Regions from separate parts of the Paenibacillus sp. DP01 genome, predicted to be linked through region 1. Evidence: riboswitches for the same ligand, from Rfam matches in the RefSeq annotation. Region 1 holds a riboswitch; each other region holds the start of a gene.

Region 1 (4,242 bases):
ATGTTTGTAGGGTTGTGTTTGTTGGGAGCTGCGGGGTGTTTTGCCTTGGGATGGATGCGGTGAGGAGTGACATTATTTTGAAACAAAATACAGAAGGGAAAAGAGTGCGAGAATGTGGACTAAGTCCGAACCCACAACAGGATAGTGAGCCGAATGATGCTAAAGAAGATCTGCAGTGGGACATGGAGCTCGTGCTAGTTCGTCATGGCACAACCTTATGGAATAAGGAACGTCGATATCTGGGACATGCCGATTTGAGTTTGCTGTCTGGAGCAGAGCAGGAATTAAAGCCTTTACGGGAAAAATTACAGGGCCAGTCCTTTGCTCAAATCTATTGCAGTGACTTGATGCGATGTCGCCAGACCTTGCAGATCATTTTGCCGGAGTCAGCAAAGACGTCTGAACGTTTCCTATCTGCTATGCCTCCCATGATGGAACCACGTCTGCGAGAACTTCACTTTGGCGAGTGGGATGGAAAAACGTATGACATGCTTAAGGATGTGGCGTTGTATCGCGCTTGGATTGATGAGCCGCAACGAATCACCCCGCCTGGAGGAGAGTCCTGGGTCCATTTTGTGAATCGTCTGCGTGAATTCCTTGACTCTCTGTTTGCGTGGCGCATTGCTTTGAAGGTTCAGCCAATAGAGTCGAATGCTGCACCGCCCTCTGTTTTGGTTGTCACGCATGGTGGAGTAATTCGCCAATTGGTTTGTATGCTGATACCAGGTCATGATTTTTGGAGTCTGAATCCAAAACCGGGAGAAGCGATTAGGCTTCAGTTAAGGCTGGCAGGACTGCACAATTGTATAGCAAAATTGCTTTTTCACTAGGGTAGTTGTGGCGAATCAAGCAGCTGTTTGGGTTGTAAGCTAACTCTTTTTAACCTATAATCATCAAGTAAAAGAACGGCTTGACTACACTACATCAAATATCCAGCAGACGAGGTCGGCGCCGTGTGAGGGAACTTGCTTTTCTTCATTGCGCTGTTAAAAGGGAAGTCGGTGTGAGTCCGACGCGGTCCCGCCACTGTAAATGGAAACATGCTCATTAGCCCTGTTACATGTGCCGCCAAGCATGTGAAAGAATATCAGGGCATGCCTCTTCCATAAGTCAGGATACCTGCCCGTCCGCCTGTCACCATAATCCTTCGAGGAAAGGATGACGTGTTCGCAGTGACTGTCCATGCGGAAAGAAGCTGCCCGCCTGCGCACGATCTGTGCTAACGTGACCCCTGTATCCTGATATGAGGATGCGGGGGTTTTTGATAGGAAAAGAAGGCTGGAATGAGGAAAATATCGGATGATGTTCAAGTAACGCTCTTAACGATTTTTGTATGAAGGGGTGCAAATCATGGCAGGCAAAAAAATAAAGGTATGGACAACAGGTCTATTGGCGCTGATATTGGCAGTTGTGCTGAGTGCATGTGGCGCGAATGGAAAAAATGTAGAAAATAAAGAGGGCCAAGCTTCTTCACAGCAGCCGGGACAGACCGTAACCGCACAAGAGCCTCCGGGCAAAACGGTTTACCCGCTAACGGTTAAGGATGCAACAGGACAGGAATTTACATTTAAAAAGGCACCGGACAAGATTGTTTCCGTCTCCCCGGCAGAAACTGAAGCGCTGTTCGCTATCGGATTGGATAAGGAAATTGTTGGTGTATCCGACTACTCTGATTACCCAGAGGCAGCTACGAAAAAGCCTAAAGTGGGCGGTATTATGAAACCGAACGAAGAGGCGATCATTGCTGCGAACCCGGAAGTTGTTTTTGCAGGAATTTCACTTAGTGAACAGGCTACGACTAAGCTGCGTGACATGGGAATTATGATTTTTAAAACGGAACCGAAAACCGTTGAAGATGTCACAGCTAACATCGAATTGTATGGGAAAATCACCGATCATCAGAAAGAAGCGAGAGCGGTGACCGACAAGATGAGAGCAGATGTAGCGGAAGTGAAAGAAGGAGTTAAAAATATCGGCAAAGGGCAGAAGCTACGGGTATACGTCGAATTTTCACCAGGCTGGACAGTGGGTAAAGGCGAGTTTATGGACGAACTGATCACATTGGCGGGCGGCGAAAACGTGGGTGCCACGCAGAAGGGCTGGTACCAAATCAGTGAGGAAAATATTATAGCTGCCAACCCTGACGTGATTTTATACAGCAAAAGTGTGAAGGATGACAAAACAGGCCAGTCCCTCGGCGATATCATAAAAGCTCGTAGTGGATGGGATCAAATATCGGCTGTTCGTAACAATCGTGTATTTGCCGTGGATGATAATTTGATTAGCCGTCCAGGTCCACGCGTAACAGAAGGACTCAAGGAAGTAGCCAAGGGCGTGTACCCTGAAATTTTCAAATGAACCGTAGACTGATCGGTTTTGGGGGGACTGGTCTTGTCTTGCTGCTGCTGACGCTGCTGCTCTGTCTTGGCATCGGCTCGGTCAGTCTTCCGGTCAGCCAGATCACAGGTATTTTGATCAACCACCTACCGTGGTTAGATGATACGTTTACACCGGATTGGAATACATCTGCAGAGCAGATTATTTTGAAGGTCAGACTGCCAAGAGTGTTACTGGGAATGTTGGTCGGAGCAGCGCTGGCGCTGGCGGGAGCTGGATTTCAGGGTGTGTTGCGTAATCCCTTGGCTGATCCCTATACCCTTGGGGTATCCTCGGGAGCTTCGGTAGGAGCGGCAGTGCTGATTTATTGGGGGCTTCAATTTTCATTTGTGGGTATATGGACCCTTCCGCTAGTCGCATTTATAACCGGCATGCTGACGCTGTGGATGGTGTTGACGTTGGCGCGTGAAGGTGGGAAAATTCCGACCCAAAGCCTCATTTTATCAGGTGTGGTGATGCAATTTTTTGGGGGAGCCATTGTTTCTTTTCTGGCAGCCATGTCGAAGGAAACAGTCAATGAAATATTGTACTGGACGTTGGGAAGTCTTAGTCTGCGAGGTTGGTCATATACGGGAATTCTTTTACCTTACGTGATCGTTGGGCTGGTGTTTCTATGGAACCGGGCACGGGTGCTGAATATTCTGGCTTTGGGTGAACGTCAAGCGGCTCATATGGGGGTTCATGTAGATGCGACGAAGCTATCTGTCCTGATCATATCTACCTTGCTGACAGCTGCCGCTGTCTCAGTATGCGGAGTCATTGGCTTTGTCGGACTCGTTGTACCACATATCATTCGTCTGGTGACAGGTCCCGATTACCGGATGATTGTTCCGTTATCTGCACTGGGTGGAGCTATTTTTATGGCTTGGGCAGATACGGCGGCTCGCACGTTGTTGGCCCCAACGGAAATTCCTCTGGGCGTTATGACGGCCTTTGTTGGGGCGCCGTTCTTCGCGTATCTCCTGTACCGGAACAAGAAGCTGCGCAGGGGGGATCTGTTGTGACCGAACAAAGTGAAACACAGAAGGTGGATGATCGGGCGCTAGAGGTAGCAGGTCTTACCCGTGCTTATGGAGAGTTCCATGTGTTGAAGAATATTAGCTGGAACGTAGACGAAGGAGCTTGGTGGGGGATCATTGGTCCGAATGGGAGTGGTAAATCGACGTTGCTGCATCTGCTTTCTGGCGTAGATCAGCCGACTTCTGGAAGTGTTCATATCTATGGCAAAAAGGTCGGTAGCTACAGCAGAAAAGAGCTTTCCCGACTTGTAGCCGTACTCCAGCAGGAGGGCATTCCTCCAGTGAGATACACGGTCAGGGAAGTTATAGAAATGGGGCGGTTTCCTCATCAGGACTGGCTAGGCAGGGAAAAGGGAGTTGATGTGGAGGCGATTACGGATCGGGTCCTAGAGCGATTGAGTCTAACTTCACTGGCCGACAGAACATTGGACCGCTTGAGTGGAGGGCAGCGACAGCGTGTAGCTTTGGCAAAGGTGATGGTGCAGGAACCACAGATATTGCTGCTGGACGAACCTACGACCTATCTGGATTTGCGCTATCAGCTTGAATTTATGGAGTTGTTGGCAGAATGGCGCCAAGAAACGGGCGTGACGATCATTGCTGTCCTGCATGATCTTAATTTGGCGGCACAATTTTGCGATAATTTGCTTGTACTTAAGGATGGAATGGTTGAAGGATTGGGTAGTTCATCGGATTTGCTAACAGAGGACCGGATTCGGCGTGTATATGGTGTGGAGCCTGTGATGCTTCCGCATCCCGATAGCGGTGTGCCGCAGCTCTTGCTGCGCAGAAGCGCTGCGTCTACAGCAGATCAATAGGAGATTGG
Region 2 (4,242 bases), 2.0 Mb from region 1:
CAGAATGTTACTTTAATTTCATTCATTAAAATGATAGATTGTAAAGTGTTCAATAGAGCTAAAGATTACCTATTATAAAGAGGTGGATAAAGGATGGACTGGAAGCACTGGTATAGGGAATTGGAACAGGATGATGAGACTTGGGATGTGTCGGAGGAGGTTGTACTGCGTGGTGTGGTACATCTTGATTTTTGCGGGCATCCGTCGGAGGTAGAAGTCGAATTTATCGTGGGAGCCGACTCTGAAGAACAGGCACAGGCTATAGAAGAACCTACGGAACCTCAGAGAAAGACATGGGAGAAGTATATGGCATGTTCGTCAGCGATCCATCCTCAAGTATTGGAGTCCATATACCATCATTATGTAGACATCGTGGAAAAGTATCGGAAGGCATACAGCTTATGGGGAGAGGACCCTAATGAATATGCGCCTTATGTGGAGCGACCAGAGCAATTGCTGGATCGAATGCAGCTTATATCTATACTGATTTCCGACTCATCGGAAAAGGATGAACTATATTTGAATTTTAATTGTTCCTGGGATCGAGAGCATGGCTTAGGCGTACATCTGAAGCAGCTAAAAATCGAGCATATTCAAGGTTTATATACATTATATGACTTGGAATAAATAACTCCCTTCCGGTCTCTAATAGAAAGACCGAAAAGGGAATAGGATATGATGGATATAACAACGTGATTGGATACGATAAAAATATTAGTTGGATACAGACAGCACGGCTCGGGCTGCTTGAGCCGCCTGTACCATTTGCCGCAACGCGGCGACAGATTCCTCCTTGGTGCGGGTTTTCAGCCCACAGTCTGGATTAACCCAGAACAAATCTGCTGGCAGTACGCGCAAGGCACGCTGAATCATGCTTAGCATTTCTGATTCATCAGGAATGCGCGGGCTGTGGATATCGTACACGCCCAGACCGATGCCTTTGTCGTACACCTGATCCTCAAAGCTAACAATCAGTTCACCATGACTACGAGAGGTTTCAATAGAAATCACGTCGGCATCCATGTCTGAAATGGACTGGATCATATCTTGGAATTCGGAATAGCACATGTGTGTATGGATTTGGGTCGCAGGTTCAACAGTGGCCGTGGTCACAAGGAAGGCTTGAACCGCCCAATCCAGATAGGCCTGCTGTTGTTCTTTTTTCAACGGGAGCCCTTCGCGAATTGCGGGTTCATCCACCTGAATCATGCTAATACCCGCTTGTTCGAGTGCCTCTACCTCTGCCCGTAATGCCAGAGCTAATTGCAAAGCAACTTGCCTGCGTGGAATATCATTGCGTTCAAAGGACCAGTTCAAAATGGTCACAGGGCCTGTAAGCATTCCTTTAACTGGTTTGGAGGTTAACGATTGGGCAAATGCCGCCTCTTCCACAGTCATTGGTTGATCGAACGACACATCTCCGTAAATAATCGGCGGTTTAACACAGCGGGAACCGTAGGATTGCACCCATCCGTTTTGTGTAAAAGCAAAGCCTTTCAGCTTTTCGCCAAAAAACTCCACCATGTCGGTCCGTTCAAACTCCCCATGTACAAGCACATCTATGCCAATGTCCTCTTGAATATCAATCCATTCCTTGATCTGCTGCTGGATGAATGTCCGATATTGCTCGGCAGACCATTCTCCTTTGCGATAGTGCAGACGGGCCTTGCGAACCTCAGCAGTTTGCGGGAAGCTGCCGATGGTCGTCGTAGGCAGTGGGGGCAACTTCAGCCTATTTTGCTGAATTATACGGCGCTCGGCGAAAGGAACGCTGCGTGATAGTGGCTCCTTTGCCAACAGGTTGGCCAAATCGGCAGCTGTCTGTACCCTTGCCGCTGAGCTGTTGAAGCGGGCTACCGCTTCCGCACTTTGCTCAAGCTTGGCAAGTGCGGATGGATCATGCTTACCAAGTGCAGCCGTCAAGACTGCGATTTCATCCAGCTTTTCATCGGCAAAGGCTAGGGCATGCACCAGCTCTCGGTCCAGCTTGTGCTCTGCTTCCAGACTGACCGGCACATGCAGCAGACTGCACGATGGCTGCACGATAAGCTGTTCTGCATTGATTTGTTCTGCTAACTGGCCCAACAGCGCAGCCATGGCATTCAGGTCGCTGCGCCATATATTGCGCCCATCAATGACACCAGCACCCAGCGTTTTCCCTTTGGGGAAGCCATGTCGCGATATATGCTGGAGATTTTCGCCATCATCATAGACAAAATCAAGACCCAGTCCCTGGACTGGAAGTTCAGTCAGACGCTCATAATGATCTAGGCTACCAAAGTAGGTTTGCAGCATGATGTTTAAGGAGGGAGCAGCTTGGGTCAAAGCTTCATAGACCTCCTGAATAATATCCAGATCCTCTACTGGGAATGAGGTGGTCAGGACAGGTTCATCGATTTGGACCCATTGTACGCCTTCTGCTGCTAGTTCGGACAGGACTCGGGCGTATAAAGGCAGGAAGGTTCGTATAATAGAGGCCAGATCCTTACGATCATAGCCTTTGGATAAAACAACAAATGAGTAGGGACCGATGAGAACCGGTTTACCGTCAATACCTAGCTCCTGCTTTGCTTCACGATAAGCGAGTAAGGGCTTATTTTCAGTGAGCACTGGAGCCGCATTTTCCAATTCGGGAACGATGTAGTGGTAATTGGTATTCATCCATTTGGTCATTTCGCTGGCGGTAGCTCCCTTCTGCCCACGTGCCATCCCGAAATACACAGACAGAGGAACCGGACCTGTAGGACGATAGTTGAACCGTTCGGGTACGAGACCGAACATCACAGATGTATCCAGCACATGATCGTAATAGGAAAAGTCTCCGACAGGAATGCGATCAATCCCTTTGTCACGTTGCTTGCTCAGATGCTCCAGACGCAATCTTTTCATCTCACTATGCAGTTCACTTTCGTTAATACTACCCTGCCAGAAGCGCTCCAGTGCTTTCTTCCATTCCCGGTTCCCGCCGATACGCGGATATCCCAGATTACTGCTAGTCAAACCGGACAATGTAGATCGTTCGTTAATGGACATGTAGGTTTCCTCCTAAGTGGTAGCCAGTTTATTTTTACGTACCAAAAAAGGCATTCTGTCCCCAAGGCTAAAAATAAGTAGGGGAAAGAATGCCTCCGCGATTAAAATTCAAAAATACGGCGACTGCTCTTAACACCTCCCTATCTTCCGTAGGTACTGCGATGTTGTTAAAATAGGCAGGTCTCCTGACTTACGGATCATGACGTTCAGCATCCCTTCCCGGTCTGTGGACCAGTGGGTGTATGAGCAGCTGAACATTCCCCGTTTACAGTGGCGGGACCGTCCCGGATTTGCACCGGCTTCCCTTTTAAGTCTGATCTGAATAGAACAGACACCTATTTCCAAACTATGCGATTAAGGTATGACGAATAATTATGCACTCGTATACTTGTTCACCATCATAAGTGAAACTCACAGGATGTGCAATAGAAACAGTAATAGAAACTGGGGTGCAATCTGTTAGTTATATGCAAAAAAGACAAGCCCAACCCATCGTGGGGAACTTGTCTTTGGTATAGCATCTTGCTAAGTAGAACATCGCCTTTAAGCTAATGAAACGGTGTAACCTGCTTGAGTACTGGCTTTCACATCTACCAGGCGCTGATTACGGCTGCCCCGAAAGGGGAGGGTCAGATCTTTTTGCTGTTCAACAAAACGGCCATCTACAATCACGTCACACAATAGCGCCAGCTCCTGTCGCTCCTGATCCATGAGCAGATCTTCGTAAACAAAGCCTGTGTAGGCCCAGACGGTTCGGTCGGGACAAGCCGCACGGAAGTCACGTACAAATTGCGAGCATTCTGCTGCTGAGAAAAAAGGGTCTCCCCCGCAGAGAGTCAATCCGTCCAACAGCGGATTATCCATGATATCACGGATGACCTCCTGTTGACGCTCGGGCGTGAATGGCTCCCCTGCGCGAAAGTTCCACGAAGCTGGATTAAAGCAGCCGGGACAGGCATGGCGGCAACCGCTAATGAATACGACGGTGCGCAGGCCGTATCCTTCATTCAGAGATTCCGGAATATAGCCGCACAAATTCACTTATGCTTCACCCGGTCGCGAACTTCGGCTTGCTTGGCAGCATTAAAACGAACGGTATAATCACCTGTCAGATATCCGGTTACCCGACGTAAACGCTGAAAGTGCGTGTGTTCCTCATCCGTGCCGCATTGAGGACAGCTTGTCCCGATAATCCCTTCATAGCCGCAT
Region 3 (4,242 bases), 1.8 Mb from region 1:
GTGCACAATGAACGACTGCGGTAAATCTGTATTGATGATATCCAGCGCTTGCAGTGTTACCGTATTACGCTGTGCGGTATCCTTCGCCAACTTCAGGCTGTGAAGAATATTCTCCAGCGGTTTGGAAGCATAACGGCTTACATTCGCTTCACTTGTAGAAGAGTAGAACATGTCCATAAAATACTGCGGCTCCCCTGTATGGGCCGTGAGCATGCTGTACATAGCAAAATCCCAATCATTTTTGGTCAATGCCTCGTCGATATTTTCCACCTTGCGAATCTTGACCTGGATTCCCTCATTCAGCAATTGGCTCTGAATCACCTCAGCCATGACGGATAGCTCCGGACGCTGTGGGAAGGTCAGCAGCGTAACCTCGAATGGCTTGCCCTGCTTGGTCCACGTACCTTGGGCATCCTTCTGCCAGCCATCCTTCGTCAACAACTGCTCCGCCGTTCCGTCCAATGCTTTGCGCTCAATCTTACCGAAGGGAAGAATGCTCGGAAACGGGCTGCTTGCTTCCGTACCGAAGCCTCTCATGACGGCGCTCACAATGGATGCGCGCGGAATCAGACTGTCCACCACCTTACGGTTGGTTGCATCCTTGAACACAGGTGATTCCATGTTGTACACAATCATATGGGTGCGCAAGGATGGAGCCGACAGCACTTGTAGCTTGTCGTTCTTTTTTAATACCTCTGCGTTATCTACCGGAATATCCGTCGCTACATCCACCTCACCAGATTGCAACGCCATCAGGCGCGAATTACCGTCCGTAATGAATTTCATCGTCGCTTCGGCCAATCGCGCCTTTTCGCCCCAGTATCCGTCATAACGCTCGACGACCAAGGATTGATCCTTGTTGAAGGCTTTGATTTTAAAGGCACCTGTCATCGCAGGGTAGCTTTGCTCATCTTTCATGGATGCCACATCCAGTACAATCGTTGACGGATCAGCCAAATTGGATACCAGCGCTGCATTCGACTGGTTTGTCGTAATTTTCAGCGTCAGCGGACCAGTTACATCAATGGACTTCACATCCAGTAAATCCTTCGCCAGATGGCTTTTTTCGATTGAGCGCAGCAAAGATGCTTTTACACTTACTGCATCCATGCTCTTTCCATTATGAAACGTGACCTTATCCTGCACGCTGAACGACCACACATTAGGACTATCATGCTTCCATTCCTTGGCTAGCCAAGCTACAGGTTCCAGTTTTTCATTCAAACGAATGAGTGTCTCACCGGCACCGGAACGCATCACGTCCCAGCTATTATCTCCATGCGGATCGACGCCGGACGGTTTCCACGTATACGCCATCACCAGCTTTTTATCTGCTCGAGTCTGTTGTGCAGACGTGTTCTCACCCTTGCCCGAGCTATCCTCCGTCTTCGTGGCTGCGCCACATCCCGAAAGAGTCATAACTGCCATCAGCAGCAGCAATCCTGTACATATGAACCATGAACGCCTATTACGATTGCCTATCATCCCACATTTCCCCCTCTATCTTGTAAAATCGTATAAACCTAACGCAAAACGCGAAAAAGCATTCCCGACCACTTGATCAGCAGTCAGAAATGCTTTCATTATAAAATGTCAAAACTCACCTCAAAGCCAGCTCCAAGAACATAGAAGGGATCAGATCGGTTTCAGACATTCCGTATGCAGCACGCCTAACCACCTCCCCAGCATCCCGTGGGTCTGACAGTGATGTCAAAACAGGCAGGTCTCCTGACTCCAAGCGTATCTTTCAGGCCTTCCCGGTTCCTCACAGTTCCAGTGGCTTGTTCTGAAAGCTCCAGCAGTACCCTGCTGATGCCTGTATACAGTGGCGGGTCCGTGTCGGAATCTACCGAACTTCCCTTTTAAGTGAACACGCTCAACAACTATCTACATCGTCTCTACGAAACTTCGTATATAGAGTTGTCCGGCTCACACCTGTTTTCTTCCTTTATTCCTTTTTATTACGATTTAGGATTATCTTATTTTGTTGCTACTGGCTTGTCAACAAATGTTGCGTAATAATTTAAATTTGAATGATATAGTGTGAATCAAGGCCAAGGCTATTCATTGCTTGCGCGCAATTGAAGGTATGTCTTAACGTTGCGTGCACACAATTCACGTGTTAAAATTAGGTATAGAGATAACCACCGTATCCGTATACTAAAAAGAGCCTTCGCCGCTCCAACGGCAAAGACTCTTAGGACTTGAAAGGCTGTGGATCACCACCACGGCGCGCTGCATAACTGAATGTTATTGCGAACGAAACCCACCGTTAGGGGCCAACCTAATTACGCGGTGGGTTTTCGCTTGTTCCGAAATTTCCGACGCAGCCAGCGATAAAGCTTACGAATACTAAACACCAGGCTTAGTAACGTAACCATCCAACGCAGCACATCATAGCACGACACAAGGTTGACCATCGGCTTCACCCCCTTTCGGGAAGCTGCGCCGTGGTCCGAAAACATCCACCACTATCCAAAGTCCTTAAGGTAGATTATACCATGCCTCTTCCTACCACTCGAAAATCCAAACCCCGATCTTCATACAGAAAGAGGGTTTTATCAATAATTTCATGCTGCTTAATAAATAACTAGTTCTGGATAACCCCATCCCAAACAGCCGGAAAAGAGGCTACGCCCTCTCTCCGGCTGTTTTTGTTTATTTCCTATTCATCAAACCTTCTGTGGAACTTCTGAGACATTAACGCCTTTGACCGATTCACCCTGTTTTCTTGCCAAAACAATGTTCAAGACAATTGCCGTAATCGAGCCAGATACGATGCCGTTTTGCAGCAGCATTTTGGCAAAGCTCGGCAGTTGGTCGAACATTTGCGGCAGAACAGCTGAGCCTAGGCCCACGGCAATACTGCATGCTGCAATCAGCAGATTGCTTTCTTTCCGCAGATCCACTTCTGACAAAATAGACATGCCTGATGCAGCAACCGAGCCAAACATGACGATCATCGCCCCGCCCAGCACAGCGTTAGGAATCACTGTCGTCAAGGCAGCCAGCTTAGGCAGCAAACCGAGGACGACCATAATGCCGCCAGCAGCAAAAATAACGTTACGGGATTTGACGCGAGTCAGCGAGATCAGACCTACATTTTGGGAGAAGGCCGTGTAAGGGAACGCATTAAAAATACCGCCCAACATAATTGCAAGTCCTTCCGAACGAAGTCCATTGACGATTTGCTTTTGCTCCACTTTCTGATCAATCGCTTTACCTACTGCCAGATAAACCCCTGTAGACTCGACCATGCTCACAATATTGACGATAATCATCGTACATACTGCCATAATGCTAAACTCCGGCTTACCAAAATAAAACGGCTGCGCAATACTCACCCACGAAGCATCCGCTACGGGAGCAAAATGCACCATTCCCATCGCATAGGCGACTACAGTACCTGCGAACAGACCAATAAGAACGGAAATCGAGCGTAAAAAGCCCTTGGCTACTCGATTGACAAGCAGAATAACCAGTAGTGTAACCAGCGCCAGCAGCAAATTACGCGGCTGTCCAAAATCCGCGCTGCCCTGACCACCCGCTACATTGTTCATCGCCACCGGAATAAGGGATAGACCGATAATCGTAACGACCGAGCCGGTAACCACTGTTGGGAAAAAGCGTAACAGTTTGCCATACAACGGTGCCGCAAGCACCACAAATATACCGGACAAAATGATGGCACCGTACGCTGTCGCCAGATTTGATGTCGAAGCAATTGCGATAATGGGTCCTACTGCCGTAAACGTACAGCCCAAAATGACAGGCAGTCTACTTCCGAAAAAACGTGTGCCCATAATCTGTAATAATGTAGCAATCCCGCAAGTGAATAGATCAGCAGCCACTAGATAAGCCATCTGGGCTGGCGTCAGGTGCAGCGCTCCCCCTACAATCAGAGGGACGGCAATGGCTCCGGCGTACATCGCCATGACATGCTGGAAACCCAGCGCAAATAATTTTTGTTTACTTAACATCCCACATTCTCCTTAACGGGAGGAATTACCGTGCCAGCTTCCTCTATAAAATGGACTTCGCCCGGTGCCATGGAAGCGATACGCGCTAGAGAACGTACGGCAATACCTCTTTGCTCCAACAGTCCACGGCCTTCCTGAAAGCTCTTTTCAATTACGCAGCCAACTCCGGCCAGCTCTGCTCCTGCTTCCTTCACAATATCGGTAAGTCCGACCAAAGCTGCACCAGTTGCCAAAAAATCATCCACGATCAGCACATGGTCGC
Region 4 (4,242 bases), 2.0 Mb from region 1:
TGCCGCATCCATTCAAAGCAATACTCGTTTCCTTGGGTGCCTGTAATCCGCCAAGTACAACCTGTAGATGCTCAGCCACAGGCACCGCATCATCTTTCTCCATATTGCAGAAGTCGCAGGCCTTCACCTTAAACACATCGCCGATCGGCATGACAATGAATCGTTCATCCCGAAGCCGTCCGACCAGTTCCTCGGGGTCTGCGCACGGCACGCGCAGCACGATCTGATGATCTGGCGTGTATTCCAGCTCGCCATCATCACCCGCTACCTCGGCGAGCAATGCCATCTGCCGAGCAGTGAACTTCTTGTTTCCCACGCCAGGGGAAACCCCCACCTCAAACAGCGCAGGCTTGCCAAAGCCGCCTGACGCCTTCCCAGTCGTAGCCACCGTTGCTGTTCCGACGGCGCTCTGGGCGGCAGGCGCTTGCCCGCTCCAGCGAGCATTGGCTTCGCCCGGCAGCTTGCCGCCGACAGCTAGGCGGCTTAGTGCCTCTGCTGCCAGCGATGCTGGAGCCGCTCCGGTTGGCTTCGCGGGCGCAGCCTGCACGGTAGCCATCGCTTGCGGGCGTGCCTGCGTGGCAACCGCAGCGCTGCTCGCGGAAGGCTCGGGAGACGCAGTCAGAGCTCCACCTCCCTGCGGTGTATCCAGCGCGCGATCCTCTTGCGCGCCCAGCGACCACGGCTCCGCTTCCGTGCGAAGCCGCTGATGCGGTTTGAGCACTTGCTCGGTCGCGTCCAGCGTGTATTTGCGCTGATAGCCGCGCGGAGTCACGATTAACCCGTCATACACTGTCGTCGAGGAATTGCCGATGATTACGGTCGTCAGCATCCCGATATCATGGTTAAGCATATCTTCCAGCGTCGTTACAATAACCTGCTGACGTTCACGATAAGCACTCTTCACCAGTCCAACTGGAGTTTGCGGATCACGGTAACGGAGCAAAATGGACTGCGTCTCCACAATCTGGCGGGTACGTCGACCACTGCGCGGATTGTATAAGGCAATCACAAAATCAGCCGAAGCCGCAGCTTCTACACGCTTCACGATCGTTTCCCACGGGGTCAGATGATCACTCAGACTGATTGTGCAAGCATCATGCATAACCGGCGCTCCCAACAACGAAGCACAGGATTGAATAGCCGAGATCCCCGGCACAACTTCTACCTCAACCCCGTCCTCGCGACGCCAGCCTTTTTGCATCAGCACTTCGTACACCAGCCCTGCCATGCCATAGACCCCAGCATCTCCACTAGAAATGACGGCTACCTTCTTACCCATCTCTGCTTGGCGAACCGCCTCCTGCGCACGGCTCACTTCTTCTGTCATCCCTGTGCGTACAATCTCCTGTCCGTTCAACAACGGACGAATCAAATCAACATAGGTATTGTAGCCGATAATGACCTCACTTTCGGCCAGCGCATCCAACGCCCGTTTTGTGATATGTTCCATATCTCCTGGTCCAAATCCAATCACCAGCAATTTTCCTAATGGGCTCATCGTGCTCCTCCTATCATCCTTTTCAGGGCAGCTATACTATCTATTTCAATAATTTGTGGCATCCTTTAACTCAAAAAAACCCCATCCTGCCCGGATGGGGTTCCTATGTACGTATCTCTCTTACCAGACGAAACAGCGTAAGAAGACAGTTCTTGTCTTCCTCCTATCTGCCGTTGTTTTCCATCTGTTTTGTTTACGCTTCAAACGCTGCTGCACGTTCATATCCACGCAAACCTGTAACCAACATGGAAAAAGCAACGTGTGCCTGATTTCCTGATTTCGTACACCCATCCTCTCCGCGAAGGTTAACGGTGCATACAGATCAAGGTAGGTCTCCTGGCTTGGCATCAACGGATTCTCTCGTCTTCCCCGTTTTGTACGAGTGACCATTTAAAAGAACCCTCTTCCTTACAGTGGCGGGACCGCTCGGGACTTGCACCCGATTCCCTGTTACCCTTTGCTCAACCGCAAAGGCACCTTGTCTGTCCGCTATTTGATTATGGGTCTTATCATAACCTTGCCTCAATCAGTTGTGCAAGCACGAAAAAAGCTTTATTTCAAGTTCTCTGCTTTATTTTTCAACATATGCAGCAGTTCATCCGGGTCCGCAGATATACTCAGTAGCGCTGGATGATCAGCTCCGGTAAACCCTTCCTGCACGCTATGACGTACCATTTCTACCAACGGGTCAAAATATCCATTCACATTCAGCAGCCCAATGGGCTTGCGATGTATACCGATTTGCGCCCAGCACAATACCTCGAACAGCTCCTCAAAGGTTCCCAAGCCTCCCGGAAGGGCTATAAACGCATCGGCCATCTCGCTCATCGCCGCTTTACGTTCATGCATGCTTGCTACCTCAATAAACTCGGTAACTCCCCGATGAATGATCTCTGCATCGAATAACAGGGTGGGCATAATGCCGGTGACCTGACCGTCACCCGCCAACAGTCCATCCGCCACCTTACCCATCAGCCCTCTGCTGGAGCCACCATAAATTAAACGGATATGCTGGCGAGCCATAGCTTCACCCAGCTTGCCTGCCGCCTCAACATATACCGATGAATGTCCAGGTCTGGACCCTGCAAATACACAAATAGAATTCATAAACGTCTCAGCTCCTGTCCTCAATATCATGCATCGAAACTTATTCATTATATTAGATAAATATTTTCGCTATAACAAAAAACTTTGTCGATGCATGTCCAACAAAAAAAGATAAAGACCTCGTAGGCCCTTATCTCTATTTTACTCTGTATTAGTAAATATAAGTTCATTTTTAGCTTACTGCATTTATCAGTTCTAGCTCATTTCAAATGACCGTTCACGCTCTTCAGACCACAGCCATGCACCGAATCGCTATGTTCGAAATATTTGCCCAACTCCACCATCATCGCACCCATGCGCTCTTCAGTTGGAAATACGACTCGTTCAATCCCTTCTTCCAAAATGGATTGTGCAGTCACCTTGCCTACCGATACAGCAATGACATCTTCACGAAAAGCTTCCAGTAAATCCTCCAGTCGATTTTGCTCTCTGGCATATTGGGCCAAAAATCGAATTTGCGGACCACTCGTGAACGTAACGGCATCAATCGTACGGTTTATAACATCATCTAGTAGCGCCTGCAATTTTGCTTCTTCAGGTGGGATATGCTTATAAGGAAGTACTTGGCGGGTCACTGCGCCTTGCTCATCCAGCCACTCTACCAACCGGGGGGCCGGGTCTCCATGCAGTTGCAACAGTACTTCCTTCCCCTTCAGATCATATGGGGCAAAAGCCCGTGTCAATCCGATCAAACTTCCGTCCTCGTCCCGTACTGCTGGCGTAAAGCCACGCTTTTTGAGTCCATTGACCGTCTTGTAGCCCCGTGCTGCAATGTTGGAGGATTGCAGCAACTCTATAATCTGCTCGGCCACGCCCATATCCTCTGCCATATCGAACAGAGCATCCAGTCCCATACCTGTCGTGAAGATGTACCAGTCCGGAGGGTTCTTCACCCACGATACAACAGCGTTGCGCAGCTCGATATCATCCAGAAAAACAGTCCCCTGGGCCGGGCGTTCTACTGGCTCGCCCCCCATCTTCATAACTAGCAACGCCATTTCTTCTGCTTTACGGGGACCGGCAAGAGCGACTCTCTTACCTGCCATGCGTTGTGCCATGCTGTTGCCTCCCTTGTAGATGTCGTATTTCTTTCTACCAAGTATACAATCAGAGAGGCAAAAGACAAATAAGAATTACTTTTTCGATAAATACAGTAATCTTATAAGTGGGCGTGTCCTGTTTCGCTTTCCTGCTGGCTTTCCTGCTGACCTTCTTTCTGATCACTTCTATCCCTCTCCCTGCCAGATGATGAATCATCATCACCTCTCCCTTTAAATTTGGGTCGGAGCAACATCCACAGCAAGAAGGGCATGAATACAAAAAAGATGACCATCACCGCAGTCCATTCCCGGCTGAAATCATAAATTTGTACGATGTTGGAGAACAGCATAAACGAACAGACATAACCTAACAAACCTAAGGGCCAAACCATCAGACTCCCCCAGACATGGGCAAACATGCGCTTTACCGCCAAACTGGTAACGTACAGATCAATTCCAATCTTCGTAAGAAAGGCTGGTACGGTCAGTGCTGCCACGAACAAGTCGAACCGATCCAGGAAGTCCGTTAGTTGCAACTGACGCACCAGTTCATACGATGGATAAAACAGTCGTGACAAGATAGGAACTCCAATCACC

Evidence for each region. A riboswitch is a leader RNA that binds a small molecule or an ion and turns the genes downstream of it on or off. The one in region 1 is predicted to bind cobalamin.
Region 2: linked by a shared signal. The riboswitch ahead of metE (5-methyltetrahydropteroyltriglutamate--homocysteine S-methyltransferase) and the one ahead of ACH59B_RS06845 (ABC transporter substrate-binding protein) in region 1 are both predicted to bind cobalamin.
Region 3: linked by a shared signal. The riboswitch ahead of ACH59B_RS24685 (ABC transporter substrate-binding protein) and the one ahead of ACH59B_RS06845 (ABC transporter substrate-binding protein) in region 1 are both predicted to bind cobalamin.
Region 4: linked by a shared signal. The riboswitch ahead of cobJ (precorrin-3B C(17)-methyltransferase) and the one ahead of ACH59B_RS06845 (ABC transporter substrate-binding protein) in region 1 are both predicted to bind cobalamin.

The regions. Positions count from the first base shown of each region.
Region 1 is NZ_CP173059.1:1,589,429-1,593,670, forward strand. Features, by position in the region: gene cbiB (adenosylcobinamide-phosphate synthase CbiB) at 1-63, shown strand, start outside; gene ACH59B_RS06840 (histidine phosphatase family protein) at 78-830, shown strand; cobalamin riboswitch at 926-1,142, shown strand; gene ACH59B_RS06845 (ABC transporter substrate-binding protein) at 1,351-2,358, shown strand; gene ACH59B_RS06850 (iron ABC transporter permease) at 2,355-3,401, shown strand; gene ACH59B_RS06855 (ABC transporter ATP-binding protein) at 3,398-4,234, shown strand.
Region 2 is NZ_CP173059.1:5,387,381-5,391,622, reverse strand. Features, by position in the region: gene ACH59B_RS23760 (DUF6985 domain-containing protein) at 94-627, shown strand; gene metE (5-methyltetrahydropteroyltriglutamate--homocysteine S-methyltransferase) at 715-3,033, opposite strand; cobalamin riboswitch at 3,191-3,387, opposite strand; gene nrdG (anaerobic ribonucleoside-triphosphate reductase activating protein) at 3,577-4,074, opposite strand; gene ACH59B_RS23745 (anaerobic ribonucleoside triphosphate reductase) at 4,071-4,242, opposite strand, start outside.
Region 3 is NZ_CP173059.1:5,597,896-5,602,137, forward strand. Features, by position in the region: gene ACH59B_RS24685 (ABC transporter substrate-binding protein) at 1-1,485, opposite strand, end outside; cobalamin riboswitch at 1,701-1,906, opposite strand; gene ACH59B_RS24690 (hypothetical protein) at 2,289-2,420, opposite strand; gene ACH59B_RS24695 (nucleobase:cation symporter-2 family protein) at 2,673-3,980, opposite strand; gene ACH59B_RS24700 (xanthine phosphoribosyltransferase) at 3,974-4,242, opposite strand, start outside.
Region 4 is NZ_CP173059.1:5,357,437-5,361,678, forward strand. Features, by position in the region: gene cobJ (precorrin-3B C(17)-methyltransferase) at 1-1,498, opposite strand, end outside; cobalamin riboswitch at 1,807-1,994, opposite strand; gene ACH59B_RS23625 (TIGR00730 family Rossman fold protein) at 2,051-2,605, opposite strand; gene ACH59B_RS23630 (uroporphyrinogen-III synthase) at 2,806-3,663, opposite strand; gene ACH59B_RS23635 (endospore germination permease) at 3,765-4,242, opposite strand, start outside.